3 regions of the Rahnella sp. RFA10(1/100) genome follow, and region 1 is predicted to be linked to each of the others. Evidence: predicted binding sites of a transcription regulator. Region 1 holds the regulator's gene; each other region holds the start of a gene.
The links. Region 1 encodes CRP, which controls carbon source genes, mostly activating them, when cyclic AMP is high. Its sites were predicted from a motif close to ATGTGANNNNNNTCACAT; they were not measured.
Positions count from the first base shown of each region.

Region 2: a site for CRP is predicted at 1,864-1,881, ahead of garD (galactarate dehydratase). Genes of this name have one in related genera too.
Region 3: a site for CRP is predicted at 3,363-3,380, ahead of cytR (DNA-binding transcriptional regulator CytR). Genes of this name have one in related genera too.

Region 1 covers NZ_SEWR01000005.1:13,125-18,349, forward strand. The annotation lists gene ETV65_RS15730 (LysE family translocator) at 1-135, opposite strand, end outside; gene ETV65_RS15735 (hydrolase) at 236-1,231, shown strand; gene ETV65_RS15740 (YheU family protein) at 1,228-1,473, shown strand; gene ETV65_RS15745 (phosphoribulokinase) at 1,625-2,494, shown strand; gene ETV65_RS15750 (OsmC family protein) at 2,498-2,905, opposite strand; gene crp (cAMP-activated global transcriptional regulator CRP) at 3,268-3,900, shown strand; gene ETV65_RS15760 (YccS/YhfK family putative transporter) at 3,962-5,225, shown strand, end outside.
Region 2 covers NZ_SEWR01000006.1:253,911-259,135, reverse strand. The annotation lists gene garL (2-dehydro-3-deoxyglucarate aldolase) at 1-127, opposite strand, end outside; gene ETV65_RS18450 (MFS transporter) at 190-1,536, opposite strand; gene garD (galactarate dehydratase) at 2,087-3,658, shown strand; gene exbD (TonB system transport protein ExbD) at 3,730-4,164, opposite strand; gene exbB (tol-pal system-associated acyl-CoA thioesterase) at 4,174-5,100, opposite strand.
Region 3 covers NZ_SEWR01000011.1:86,577-91,801, forward strand. The annotation lists gene hslU (HslU--HslV peptidase ATPase subunit) at 1-573, opposite strand, end outside; gene hslV (ATP-dependent protease subunit HslV) at 585-1,115, opposite strand; gene ftsN (cell division protein FtsN) at 1,231-2,166, opposite strand; gene cytR (DNA-binding transcriptional regulator CytR) at 2,266-3,294, opposite strand; gene priA (primosomal protein N') at 3,498-5,225, opposite strand, start outside.

The DNA.
Region 1 (5,225 bases):
GCCGACCATCAGCCAAAGTGAACGGAAGAACCCAAAGTTAGCGCCAGACGTGGTGAGTAACATATTGTTCGGGCCGGGGGTAATGGCGGCGACCCATAAAAATCCAAGCATCGATAAAAATAAACCAGGTTCCATTTAATTTGGGTTCTCCGACCCGAAAGATGTGCGATAGCATTGAAGCTAACAGCGTGATATTGATCGCACAAGAGCCTCTTAAGAGAAATTTATTCATCTTATGGTTGAAACCTTTCGCCCCTTACGCGGGGCCAGTAATCCGCACATCCAGACGCTACTCCCGCGACTGATAAGACGGCATGCAACACTTAAACCTCACTGGCAAAGGCTGGATACGCCGGACGGCGATTTTCTGGATTTAGCCTGGAGTGAAGATCCGGCACAGGCGCGACATAAACCTCGCATGATCCTGTTTCACGGCCTGGAAGGCAGCTTTTACAGCCCGTATGCGCACGGCTTATTGCAGGCGTGGAAAGACAAAGGCTGGCTTGGTGTGGTCATGCATTTCCGCGGATGCGGCGGTGAACCTAATAAGCTGCTGCGTATTTATCATTCCGGTGAAACCGAAGATGCCCGCTTTTTCATTCACTGGCTCAATGAGACCTATGGCGAAGTCCCGACCGGCGCGGTAGGTGTGTCACTCGGCGGCAATATGTTGACGTGTTATCTCGGGCAGGAAGGCGAAAATTGTACGTTGAGCGCCGCCGTGGTGGTCTCCGCACCGCTGATGCTGGAACCTTGCGCTTACCGGCTGGAACGCGGTTCATCACGGATTTATCAGCACTATCTGCTCGGTCAGCTCAAAGGCAATGCCTCGCGTAAGCTGGCAAAATACCCTGGGACATTGCCCGTCACGCTGGCGCAACTGAAAGCCATGCGTCGTCTTCGTGAATTTGACGATGCTATTACCTCAAAAGCGCACGGATTTACCGACGCGCTGGATTATTACCGCCGGTGCAGCGGTCTGCCGTTACTGGCACAGGTCAGAACCCCCCTGCTGATTATCCACGCCAAAGACGATCCGTTTATGACACCCGACGTCATCCCGAAAGCAGAAGATTTACCGGATTGCGTGGAATATCAGTTAACGGAACATGGCGGACATGTCGGCTTTGTGTCCGGCAGCATACGTAACCCCCAAATGTGGCTGGAACAACGCATTCCGGCCTGGATCGCCCCCTATTTAGAAAATAAGACTAAGGAAAAAACAGAGTGATTATTCCCTGGCAGGAACTGGATCCTGAACTGCTCACCAGCGTGGTGGAATCCTTCGTATTGCGCGAAGGCACCGATTACGGCGAGCAGGAAAGATCGCTGGAACAAAAAGTCGATGACGTGAAACGTCAGCTGAAAAGCGGTGATATTGTGCTGGTATGGTCAGAGTTGCATGAAACGCTGAATATTATGCCACGCGGTCAGTTCCGCGCCGGGCAGGAAGAAGTGCCGCAGGACGGGTAGAGCCGCTCGAAAGCAGGTTGTGACAACCTGTCACTTCGCGAATAAATATGGTAACAATAGGCTTAATTATGCGCAGCACGGCACTACATTTTCAACCACAGAAAAGACCGCGTCACGCCAGCCTGTATCCCCTTTCTGGAGAAAAGCATTTATGTCAGCCAAACATCCTGTTATTGCCGTTACCGGTTCGAGCGGTGCAGGCACCACGACCACCAGCGTGGCGTTTCGTAAAATATTTCAACAGCTTGGCTTACGCGCTGCGGAGCTGGAAGGCGACAGTTTTCACCATTTCACCCGTCCTGAAATGGATGCGGCGATCCGTAAGGCACGCGATCTCGGGCGCCACATCAGTTATTTCGGGCCGGAAGCCAATGACTTTGGTTTGCTGGAAAAAAGCTTTATCGAATATGGCAAAACCGGCACCGGCCGTTCACGTAAGTATTTGCATACTTATGACGAAGCGGTTCCCTATAATCAGGTGCCGGGCACGTTTACGCCATGGCAGGCGTTGCCGGAACCAACGGATATCTTATTCTATGAAGGCCTGCACGGCGGTGTAGTGACAGACAAAATTGATGTCGCCGCCCAGGTCGATTTGCTGGTCGGCGTTGTGCCTATCGTTAACCTGGAGTGGATCCAGAAACTGGTGCGCGATACCGGGGAGCGTGGCCATTCACGTGAAGCAGTGATGGATTCCGTCGTGCGTTCGATGGATGATTATATCAGCTACATTACGCCGCAGTTTTCCCGCACCCACATCAACTTCCAGCGTGTGCCGACTATCGACACCTCAAACCCGTTCGCAGCAAAAGCCATTCCGTCACTGGATGAAAGCTTTGTGGTGATCCATTTCCAGGGACTGGACGACATCGATTTCCCCTATCTGCTGGCAATGTTGCAGGGGTCATTTATCTCGCACATCAAAACGCTGGTGGTACCAGGTGGGAAAATGGGGCTGGCGATGGAGCTGATCATGGCGCCACTGGTGCAGCGCCTGATGGAAGGTAAGAAAATCGAGTAAACTTTATTCCGCTGCAATCACTTCAAAGCTGTGGGTGATGGTGGCCGCTTTACCCAACATCAGAGACACTGAACAGTATTTTTCGGCAGAAAGGCTGACCGCACGTTCAACAATCTTATCGGTCAGATCCTTACCGGTGACGATAAAATGCAGATTGATATGCGTGAACAGACGCGGCGCTTCTTCGCGGCGTTGTGAAGTCAGCTTCACTTCACAATCACGCACGTCATTACGGCCTTTCTGTAAAATAGATACCACGTCAATTGCACTGCAGCCGCCTGCGGACATCAGTAACATTTCCATCGGGCTTGGGGCTTTATCGCCCGCGTTACCATCCATTGAAATCTGATGACCCGACGCTGACTCACCTAAAAAGGTCAGCCCTTCAACCCATTTGACACGTGCGTGCATGAACTATTCTCCCGGTGAATAAACTTTTAGAAATCTGCTCTCAGAGTACCCTTTAGACCAAAATCTGGCAACGTAACCCGATCGCCATCATGCTGAAGCGAGACAACAGAAGACAGCATCTCAAACCTGTGCTACAAACAAAGCCGAAACATACTTTCCAGTAAATTGCGGTGACGGTTTTTGCGGTTTAAGAACAGAACCCACGGTGTTAACAGCAATAAACAGGCTGTTGCACTCCGACATCCGCTTGCAGCATTTCTGGGGAGTTATATGCTGAAAGGGCGCTTTGGATTTGAAGTGCCATACAGGGAACTCTGAGCCCTGTGATTTTGGGCAGCGATAACAACAGAGGATAATAGCTAATGGTTCTCGGCAAGCCACAAACAGACCCGACTCTTGAATGGTTCCTGTCTCACTGTCATATACATAAGTATCCTTCTAAAAGTACGCTGATTCACCAGGGTGAAAAAGCCGAAACGCTTTACTACATCGTGAAAGGGTCAGTTGCTGTCCTGATTAAAGATGAAGAAGGCAAGGAAATGATACTGTCCTACCTTAACCAAGGTGACTTCATCGGTGAGCTGGGACTCTTCGAAGAAGGTCAGGAACGTAGTGCCTGGGTACGTGCTAAAACTGCCTGTGAAGTGGCTGAAATTTCGTATAAAAAGTTCCGCCAGCTGATTCAGGTTAACCCGGATATTCTGATGCGTCTCTCCGCGCAGATGGCCAACCGTCTGCAAGTGACGTCAGAGAAAGTCGGCAACCTTGCCTTCCTCGACGTAACCGGTCGTATCGCTCAAACGTTGCTCAACCTGGCTAAACAGCCTGATGCAATGACCCATCCGGACGGGATGCAAATCAAGATTACCCGTCAGGAAATTGGCCAAATCGTCGGTTGTTCACGTGAAACAGTCGGACGAATCCTCAAAATGCTGGAAGATCAGAGCCTGATCTCCGCACACGGGAAAACGATTGTCGTTTACGGCACACGTTAATCCCTCGAAAATTGGCGCGGCAGAATACTGTCGCGCCTTTTTTATGGGCTAAGCTTTACCCATGACGTTATGGCGAAAACTGTTTTACCATCCTGAAGTGAATTACGCGCTGCGCCAGACGCTGGTGTTGTGCCTGCCTGTTGGCATTTGCTGGCTGTTTGGCAACTTGCAAATGGGTCTGCTGTTTTCCCTCTGCCCGGCCTGCTGTAACATCGCCGGTCTGGATACCCCGCACAAACGCTTTTTCAAACGTCTGATCGTCGGCGGTTCACTGTTTGCCGTGAGCAGCATTCTGCTGCAACTGATGCTGGAAAACTGGTACGTTCCGCTGCCGCTGATCATGCTATCGCTGGCGTTATTGCTCGGCGTTACCGGTGAAATCAGCCCGTTACATGCGCGCCTGTTACCCGGCGCGCTGGTAGCCACTATTTTCACGCTGAGTATGGTCGGTGTGCGCCCGATGTGGCAGGCACCGGTGCTGTTCGCAGCAGGCACAGCCTGGTACGGGGTGTTTAACTGGGTGTGGTTTCGTATTTCGCAAGAACAGCCTATGCGCGAAACGCTCAGCCAGCTTTATCTGCAACTCGCGGATTATTTCGAGGCCAAGTACAGTCTGCTGACGCAACATACCGATCCCGAGACGGCGTTGCCGCCATTACTTACCCGTCAGCAGCAGGTTATCGATCTGATTGCCCTGCTTTATCAGCAATTACACATGCTGCCACAACACGGACATCATCATCACCATAAGCGACTGTTTCAGCTTTTTCAGGTTGCTCTCGATTTGCAGGAGCACATTACCGTCAGCCTGCATCAGCCGGAGGAAGTACAGAAACTGGTTGAGGAAAGCCATGCAGAAGCGGTAATCCGCCGCAATGCGCAGGTGATTTCCACCCGTCTTCGGGTGATTGCCGGCGATATTCTTTATCACCGTTTATCTGAGCGCTTTACCATGGCCAATGAGCTGGCTGCGCTGGAGAAAATCGCCGCGCGTAACCCGGACAATCCGGTTGGCCAGTTTTGTTATTACCATTTCAGCCGCATTGCGCGCCTGCTGCGGACCCAGCGCCCGTTATACCGGCGCGATCTGATGAGCACCCAGCCACGTCTGCCCTTCTGGACTGCGCTAAAAAGCTATCTTTCTTTCAAATCCGTGGCCCTGCGTAATGCCGCGCGTCTGGGCATTATTTTAGCGATTGGCAGCAGCCTGGGGCTGTTCTTCAATTTGCCCAAACCGTACTGGATTTTGCTGACTATCATGCTGGTCAGCCAGAACGGCTATAACGCCACGCGGGTCAGGATCCAGCACCGTGCGCTCGGTACGC
Region 2 (5,225 bases), on a different contig from region 1:
AGTCAAAACCCGCCACACCCAGCACCTCGGTTGAAATCGGGCTGGATAATGCTGACCAACATCCAATCAGGGTTTTCCCTTGCAACAAATCCTGACGAAACTGATTTGGAATCATTTGATTACTCATATCTGATATCTGACCTCATCAAAGGGGCAGAGCCGGATATCCGGAATGCCCCGCATCACAATTTACTGTTTCTTAAGTTCCAGCCGTTTGATATCGCCGACCACCAGCAGATAGCAAAGCATTGCCATCAGTGCTGAACAACCCACAAAAATTAATGCCATATTGAAAGAGTGCAGACCTTTCACGATGTAGCCGATCACCAGCGGCGTCACGATAGAGGCGACATTACCGAATACGTTGAAAATGCCGCCGCACAAGCCGATGACTTCTTTCGGTGCGGTATCGGCAATCACCGGCCAGCCGAGCGCCCCGAAGCCTTTACCGAAGAAGGCCAGCGCCATCAGGGTAACGACCAGCGCATTATTGTCGGTGTAATTGCACAAGATGATGCTGGTGGCTAATAACATGCCCAGTACGATAGGAATTTTACGGGCCACGGTCAGCGAGTAACCACGTCTGATCAGAAAATCCGAGAACACGCCACCCAGCACACCGCCCGCAAAACCACACAGCGCAGGGATGGCGGCAATCATCCCGACTTTAAGAATAGACATACCCTTTTCCTGAACCAGATAAATCGGGAACCAGGTCAGGAAGAACCACGTAATGCTGTTAATGAAGTACTGACCGAAGAAGATCCCGAGCATCATGCGGCTGCTCAGCATCTGACGAACGTAACTCCATTTCGGACCACTTTTCGCGCTGCCGGTTTTCTTGTGGTCGATGTCCACCACCGCACCGCCGTCTTTCAGATACTCCAGCTCGCTTTTAGAAATATGCGGATGTTCCGGCGGGTTGTGAATGAATGTGATCCACACCAGTGTCAGCACAAAACCAATCACACCCATGACGATGAAAACATGTTCCCAGCCCCAGGCGTAGGTCAGCCAGCCCAGCAACGGTGAGAACAGTGCCAGGGAGAAATACTGGGCGGAGTTAAAAATTGCGGAAGCCGTGCCGCGTTCAGTGGTCGGAAACCAGGCTGCCACGATACGGGCATTTGCCGGAAAAGACGGCGCTTCTGAAAAGCCGAGCATGAAGCGCAGCATGAACAGTGTCAGTGCACCGTAAGCCAGCGGAAACCAGCCCACAAACCCCTGAAACAGGGTGAACAGCGACCAGAAGAACAAACTGTAGGTATACACTCTTTTGGAGCCAAATCTGTCCAGCAGCCAGCCGCCGGGTAATTGCATAATCAGGTAAGCCCAGCCGAATGCTGCAAAGATTTGTCCCATGTCGGCAGCATCCAGACCCAGCTCACGCGCGACCTCAGTACCCGCGATAGAAAGCGTTGCGCGGTCAGCGTAATTGACCGCCGTGATTAAAAAGATAATCAGCAAAATATAGTAACGTATGTGCGTACGTACCTTACTTTGCACGACTGTCCTGGACTGAGATTCAATGTTCATGGTGACCCTCATTATCATAATGCGAAAAATTTCAGGGAAATTACCGTTATCGAAATAACGTTTTGCATTCACCTGTGGTTATTCGCCGTACAGTTTCTTCATTCGAAACAGGCAACAAACGTTTTATTTATGATCGCCTGACATTTACCTGTATTACTTTCAACATCACCTTCAGAGGGCCAATACAGTATAAAAAAGAGGTTCCAAAATAACATTGTGCATTCGCCCAAGAATACCCCCGCTGATTGTGACTATTCTTTTGCATACACACATCGGTGTGGGAGGAGACTCACAGATTGTGCAAAGGCGATAACCGCGCCAACAAAAGGGTGATTAGCATCACATTGATTCTGTCACCTGCCACACAGAATGACATCCAACAGGCAAAAAGCTGGTCAGTTGCACAATGAGGTTCCCTGAAGACTGCCTTATAATGGATTCCATATCCTGTATTACCCGAGTATGTTTACAAGAGTCTTATTGAGCGTCAACTTCAGAGAATTAACCGGGATATATTATTCCGGGATGTTTAATAAACGCGGAGACAGTTATGTCACGTAATAAAGATAAAGAACACGCTACCGAAGCGCTTTTTATTAAAGTTCATGAAAGCGATAACGTAGCAATTATTGTGAATGACAACGGCTTAAAGGCCGGCACCCGATTTGCTAATGGTCTGGAATTAATTGAGCATATTCCGCAAGGCCATAAAGTGGCACTAGAGCCGATTGCCAAAGGCGGCGATATTATCCGTTACGGAGAAGTCATTGGTTATGCAGTACGGGATATTGCGCAGGGCGGATGGATCGACGAATCACTGGTTGAATTACCGGTCGCGCCTGAACTCGACAGCCTGCCGCTGGCCACCCGTGTACCGCCGGAACTGCCACCGCTGGAAGGTTATACCTTTGAAGGTTACCGTAATGCCGACGGCAGCGTCGGCACCAAAAACCTGCTCGGTATAACCACCAGCGTGCATTGTGTGGCGGGCGTGGTGGATTACGTGGTCAAAATCATCGAGCGTGATTTACTGCCGAAATTCCCCAATGTCGATGGCGTCGTGGCGCTGAACCATCTCTACGGTTGCGGCGTGGCAATTAACGCCCCCGCGGCGGTGGTGCCGATCCGCACTATCCACAATCTGGCGCTGAACCCGAACTTTGGCGGCGAAGTGATGGTGGTCGGTCTGGGCTGTGAAAAGCTGCAACCCGAGCGCCTGCTGGAAGGTACCCCGGACGTGCAGGCGATTTCCCTCGACGACACGCATATCGTCCGTTTGCAGGATGAACAGCATGTCGGTTTCCAGTCGATGGTGGACGATATCCTGACCGTCGCACAATTTCATCTGGAACGTCTGAACCGCCGTCAGCGCGAAACCTGCCCGGCTTCAGATCTGGTGGTGGGCACGCAGTGTGGCGGCAGTGATGCTTTCTCAGGCGTAACCGCCAACCCGGCGGTAGGTTATGCATCAGACCTTCTGGTGCGCTGCGGCGCAACGGTGATGTTCTCGGAAGTGACAGAAGTACGCGACGCCATCCATTTGCTGACGCCTCGCGCTGCGGACGTCGACGTGGGTAAGCGTCTGCTGGAAGAAATGGCCTGGTACGATAATTATTTGTCGATGGGCCAGACTGACCGCAGCGCTAATCCGTCTCCGGGCAACAAAAAAGGGGGGCTGGCTAATGTGGTTGAAAAAGCGCTGGGCTCCATTGCTAAATCCGGTACCAGTGCGATTTCTGAAGTGTTGTCACCCGGACAGCGTCCGACCAAAAAAGGCCTGATTTACGCCGCCACACCTGCCAGTGATTTTGTCTGCGGAACCCAGCAGTTGGCTTCGGGGATTACCGTTCAGGTATTCACTACCGGACGCGGTACGCCATACGGTCTGCTCGCCGTGCCTGTGATTAAAATGGCCACACGCACCACACTGGCAAACCGCTGGCATGACCTGATGGACATCAACGCCGGGACAATCGCAACGGGTGATGCCACTATTGAGGATGTGGGCTGGGAACTGTTCCATTTCATTCTGGACATCGCCAGCGGGCGCAAGAAAACCTGGTCAGATACCTGGGGCATCCACAATGCACTGGCGGTGTTTAACCCCGCCCCCGTGACCTGAGTCACCGATCCTCCGATAAACCAAAGGCCAGCAAATGCTGGCCTTTTGATGTTTCTGCACTGAAGAAAAACCTACTGCGCCGCTGCGGCACCGGCTTGTTCTGCACCGACCAGCCCGACTTTCAGATAACCGGCTTTACGCAGGTTATCCATCACACTCATCAGCGTTTCGTAATCCACACTCTTATCCGCACGGAAGAAAATCGTACTCTGTTTATTGCCCTGAGTACGCTCATCCAGCATGGCGGTCAGATTACTGCTGTTGACCGGTGTATCACCGAGAAACAGTTGCTTATCAGCTTTTACCGACAGGAAAATCGGTTTCTCCGGACGCGGCTGTTGTTTTGCCGTCGAAGCCGGTAAATCTACCCGCACATCTACGGTAGCCAGCGGCGCTGCCACCATGAAAATGATCAGCAATACCAGCATGACGTCGATAAAAGGCGTGACGTTGATGTCATGCATTTCACCACTTTCGTCGATATCATCGTTTAACCGAATAGCCATAATCTGTTCTTACCCTACACGTAACTGACCTGTCTGACCGCGTGGCGTATTGCTTTTGCTGGCAGCCAGATCCAAATCACGGCCCTGTAACAGGATTATCTGCGCCGCCACATCGCCGACCTGATGACGATAAGAGGTGATAGTACGGGCGAAAATATTGTAGATCACCACCGCAGGGATGGCCGCAATCAGGCCCACAGCCGTCGCCAGTAAGGCTTCGGCAATACCCGGTGCCACGACCGCCAGATTGGTGGTCTGCGTCTGTGCGATACCGATGAAACTGTTCATGATGCCCCATACAGTACCGAACAGGCCGACGAACGGAGAGATTGCCCCGATGGTCGCCAGAATACCATTGCCACGGCCCATGTGGCGGCCGGCAGCGCTGACGCGGCGCTCAAGGCGGAAACCCGTCCGCTCCTTAATACCGTTGTTGTCAGTTGATCCTGCAGAGAGTTCAAGCTCGTTTTGGGCATCACGGATCATCTGCGCGCTGATGCTGCTGGCGGCAAAACTTTCAGCCTGCTCGGCAGCTTCATCCAGCGTACGAACAGAAGACAACGCGTCAAATTCACGGCGCATACGGCGTTTGCCGGTGAAGACGTCTGCCCCCTTGCTGAATAACAACGCCCAGGTGACCACAGAAGCCAGCAACAGACCGATCATGACGGTTTTCACCACCACATCAGCATGATGGTACATGCCCATAACAGACAAATCGGTTGGAATGACAGGTGCGGTATCCGTTGGTGCGGGTTGCATCACCGGAGCCGCCGTTGCGTCACGGGTTGCCGGTGCTGGGGTATCCGCCGTTGCAGGTTGAGTTGCAGCAGAACTGACGGCTTGTCCAGCCGGCGTCGCCGGTGCCGCCATCGCGTTGCCACTCAGGCCAGCAACCAACATTAACGACATCAGTAATGAGGTCGCCTCTTTCATCTTATTGCGAGCCGTTTTCACGCGTCGCCTCCAGCCAGAATCAGTATGTAGAAAGAATGAATAACGTCGGATGATATCAAAAAAAAACACCTAATTGATAGTCGTTCTCATTATTATTTACATTA
Region 3 (5,225 bases), on a different contig from region 1:
GCCCGGCGGAGACATGATTTCAACGCCAATCGGGCCGGATGCCAGGCTGATTTCAATTTCTTTGTCGTCGAGCTGGCCTTCACGCAGTTTTTTGCGGAAGTTCTGGCGCGCAGCAGAAGGTTCCTGCGCTTCGTCAGGCTGCCCCCAGTTATTTTTAGCCGGCGGGATCAGTACGTCCAGAATACGTTCTTCGGCCAGTTCTTCAGCACGATAACGGTTTTTTTCAATAGCTTGCAGACGCACCATTTTCACAGCCGAATCGGTCAGGTCGCGGATAATAGAATCCACTTCTTTACCCACATAACCGACTTCAGTGAATTTGGTCGCTTCTACTTTGATGAACGGCGCGTTAGCCAGTTTCGCCAGACGACGGGCAATTTCGGTTTTGCCGACACCGGTCGGGCCGATCATCAGAATATTTTTCGGGGTGACTTCATGGCGCAGCGCTTCATCGAGCTGCATGCGGCGCCAGCGGTTACGCAAAGCAATGGCCACGGCGCGTTTCGCTTTATCCTGGCCAATGATGTAACTGTCTAATTCGCTGACAATCTCGCGCGGGGTCATCTCAGACATAATTTCGATCCTTACGCTTTAGAAGATAATTCTTCGATAGTGTGGAAATGGTTGGTATAGATGCAGATGTCACCGGCGATGCTCAGCGATTTTTCAACGATGTCGCGCGCTTCAAGCTCGGAATTTTCCAGCAATGCGCGTGCCGCGGCCTGGGCATACGGGCCACCGGAACCGATGGCGATCAGGTCGTTTTCCGGCTGGATAACATCGCCGTTACCGCTGATGATAAGCGACGCGTTTTCATCCGCGACGGCCAGCAGGGCTTCCAGACGTCGCAGCATGCGGTCGGTTCGCCAGTCTTTTGCCAGTTCAACGGCAGCTTTCACCAGATGACCCTGATGCATTTCCAGCTTGCGCTCGAACAGCTCAAACAGCGTGAAGGCATCAGCCGTGCCGCCAGCAAAGCCCGCAATCACTTTGTCGTTATACAGGCGACGTACTTTTTTGACGTTGCCCTTCATGACGGTATTTCCCAATGTGGCCTGGCCATCACCACCGATAACGACCTTGCCGTTGCGGCGTACACTTACAATTGTTGTCACGAGCGGTTCCTCGTTGCAGACTGAAAAGATCCCCGCAGGCTTGGGGGACACGTCGGGTGTCTCACAAGCTTACGAGGCATATTGAAAGTATAGATTGGGGAAGGATTACGGGTTTTCAACCCCCGGTTGCGAGGGGTATGCAACCGGAGATGCCTGCGCTCTTCAGGCGGGATAAGGTGTTGTCTGCACCGGAGCGATTGTTGTAAGGGCCGATCACCACGCGGTTCCAGCCACCGCCGGTAGTGATCCGGCCTTCAAAGCCTTCAAATGCCAGCTTCGCGCGCTGCGATTCTGCCTGTTCCGTACCTTTGAAAGAACCACACTGCACCATAAAGCGTTGGGTTTTTTCCTGTGCTTTTGGTTTTTCCGGCTCAGCCTGAGTAATGGCGGCTGGCTGTTGCGGTTTCGGTACTTCTTTCACCGGCTCTTTAACCTGTGGCTTCGGTTTTGGCTGCGCTTGCACCTGAGCTTGCGGCGCGCGTACCGGCTGCGTTTGTGGCGTATACGTCGGCTGCGGCTGAACCTGGCGCGGCTGAGTTTGCACTGGTTGTTGCTGTGCGTATGTTGGCTGCTGTTGTTGAACCTGGCGCTGAGTATGTGCCGGCGCCTGCGCCACCTGGTTAGGGTCGTTATACGGCACTTCAGACAACTGTGTTGGCGTCTGGCGCATATCGGCCTGCATCTGTTCGAGAAGCTGGCGCTGTTCCGGCGTCAGTTGTGTTTTGGATTCGACCTGCCCGCCCGCTGTCGGTTCTGTCGGCGTGGTCACGCCCATCTGGCGGTTTTCCAATTCTTTAATGTAACGCCAGCGTTCTTCCGGCTTAGGCGGCAATCCGTTACCCGGACGGACAGCGTGCGTTGGCAACACTGTCGCTTCTTCACGTTTATTGTGCGCAATAAAATAGAGGCCACCGACAAACACCACCAGTACCGCAACGGCTAACACCACCATGGTTTTGGAGATCGTCGTGGAACTGCGTTTTTTACTCCGGCTGGTACTTTTCCGCCGCGCTCCTGAGCGCCCACGGCTTACATAGTCTCTTTGTGCCACTATCGTTTCGCTGTGTCGTGATGAATGAAGAAGTGCGTCATGTTACTCAACCCTGAACATTTACTGAAACTAAAACTGTCGAAGAACATAAAAACGGACTCACGCTTTGGGGGCAGCGGTGCTTTCCCGCACCACCAGCTCGCTATCAAGCAACAGTGAACCGTTTTGTACCGGATTCCCCTGTAACTGCTCAAGTAATAATAACATGGCCTGACGGCCAAGCTGGAATCTCGGCTGCGCAACAGTGGTCAGCGGAGGATCGGTATACTGGCTGGCCTTAATGTCATCGAAACCGACAACCGACAAATCCTGCGGAATGCGCAGACCCATTTTTTTCGCCTGGAACATAGCGCCAATCGCCATCACATCGTTGTGACAGAAAATCGCCGTCGGCGGGACGGGCAGTGCCATCAGCTCGGTGACGGCTTGCGCCCCCGATTCATAGCTGAAATCGCCATCAATGGTCAGCGAACTCTCGACACTCAGTCCGTTGCGGCGCAGTGCCTGTACATAACCTTGCGAACGGTACTGGCACAACGGCATATGTTTCGGGCCGGCGATGCAGGCAATACGCTGATGCCCCAGTTTAAGAAGATAATGCACGGCTTCGAACGCGGCTGTCAGGTTATCAATATGGACTGTCGGCAGTTCAAGTTCCGGCGCAAATTCATTGGCCATCACCATCGGCGGTAAGTTGCGTTGTTCTTCTTTACTGGCATCGAAAGGTAAATCAGAGCCAAGCAGGAGCATACCGTCAATTTGCTTGGTAATAATCAGATTGATAAAGGTTTTCTCTTGCTGATTTTGGTGAGCACAATCTCCGATCAACACCAGATAACCGCTTTCGGCGGCTGTACGCTCGATCCCCTGGATCAGGTCGGCGAAAAACGGATCGCAAATGTCGGGGACGATCACCAGAATAGTGCGTGATTCATTACGTTTCAGATTGCGGGCCAGTGCATGAGGAGAATACCCTACGGCCATCACAGCCTGATCAACTTTCTGACGGGTCGCGGCGGAGACTTTCTCCGGATTCATTAACGCACGGGATACGGTTGCTGTTGAAACGCCTGCCTGTTCAGCCACATCTTTCATTGTTGCGGCGGGTAATTCTTTCTTGTGCTCCAACGTCTCTCTCCTTGCAACAGCATCAAACTGACACAACAACATCAACATTCCTCACCTGGCTACGCATGATGTGTAGCTCATCACATTCTAAACAGAATGTGAGTAGGATTTGTTACCTAATTTGCATTAAAAGTGTGACGCAGATGCTTTTTTCGATCCATCACGCAAAAAACCTGACTCTTTATGCATATTTGCTTTGGAGATCAGCTATCAATCGGATCGACATCCAGGGTCCATTTCACTTTTTTGGCTTGTGGCAGACTTAAAATCAGCGGCTGGGAGCTTTTGATCAGATGCTGCAAAACGCGACGTGAAGGGTGCTGCAATAAAAGCTGCCAGCGGAAGCGTCCGCTGCGTTTGGCTTGTAACGCAGGAACCGGCCCCAGGATCCACAGCGAATCATCTTTCAGCGGACTGGATTCGATCAGATTGCGTAACTGCTGAAGAAACAGCGCCGATTGCTGATTATCGTGGTCTTCCGAACGGATCATAATATGGCTGGTATAGGGAGGGAGGAAGACGCTTTTGCGTTCCGCCAGCGTCTGTCTGGCAAACTCGTCGTAGCCCTGTTGCAACAATACCTGCAGTAGAGGATGTTCGGGATGGTGAGTTTGCAATACCACTTCCCCTTGCTTACCTGCGCGACCGGCACGGCCTGACACCTGCGTATAAAGCTGGGCAAAGCGCTCGGCAGAACGGAAATCCGCTGAGAACAAGGCACCGTCTACATCCAGCAGTGATACCAGCGTGACGTCAGGGAAGTGATGCCCTTTTGCCAGCATTTGCGTACCGATAAGAATACGTGCGCCGCCACGATGGACTTCACTCAGATGCTGTTCCAGTGAACCTTTACGGCTGGTGGTATCGCGGTCAATCCGCGTGATAGGCGTATCCGGGAACAACGGTGCCAGTTCATTTTCCAGCTGTTCTGTACCGACGCCGACCGAGACCAGTTGTGTTGAGCCGCAATGCGGACACTGATGCGGCACGGCGCGCTGACTGTCACAATGGTGGCAGCGCAGCTGACGCTGATTCTGGTGCAGGGTGTAATAGTGATCGCAGCGCTGACATTCGGCTATCCAGCCGCACTCATGGCACAGCAGGGCAGGCGCATAGCCACGGCGGTTGAGGAACAACATCACCTGATTATCGGCCTTCAGGTGTTCCTGCATTTTCTGGATCAGCGGTTGAGACAGCCCGACTTTTAGCTGCAACCCTTTTAAATCCAGCAGATTTTGCCGGGCGAGTTTGGCATTTCCGGCTCGTTTGGTCAGTCTGAGCTGGCGATATTTTCCCCGTTCAACATTGTGCAGCGTTTCCAGAGCCGGGGTTGCCGAGCCCATAATAATCGGAATATTTTCAGCGTGAGCGCGGTATACCGCCAGATCACGGGCGTGATAGCGCCAGCCTTCCTGCTGCTTATAAGAACTGTCGTGTTCTTCATCAATGATAATGACACCAAGGCGTGCAAACGGCGTAAACAGCGACGAGCGGGTGCCAATCACAATGCCTGCTTCGCCATTGCGCGCCCGCAGCCAGACGGCGAGGCGTTCGCTGTCGTTCAGACCGGAATGGAGTACATCCACCGGCGCACTGAAACGCTCGCGAAAACGCGCGATGGTTTGCGGCGTCAGGCCAATTTCCGGCACCATCACCAGCGCCTGCCGACCTTGCGCCAGAATGTTTTCCAGCACACTCAGATACACTTCGGTTTTACCCGAGCCGGTCACACCGGCCAGCAACCAGGCGGAAAATTGTTGATCTTCACTGCGGATCGCACCGACGGCGGTGGCCTGCTCGGTATTGAGCCGTAAACGCTCACCGATCACCGAGAAATCCAGCCGCCAGTCGTGCGTGGCGGGCGCGATACTGCGTAAATCCGTCAGCCCTTTGGCACGGAGTGCCTGCAAGGCGGTATCAGTAAGATCCAG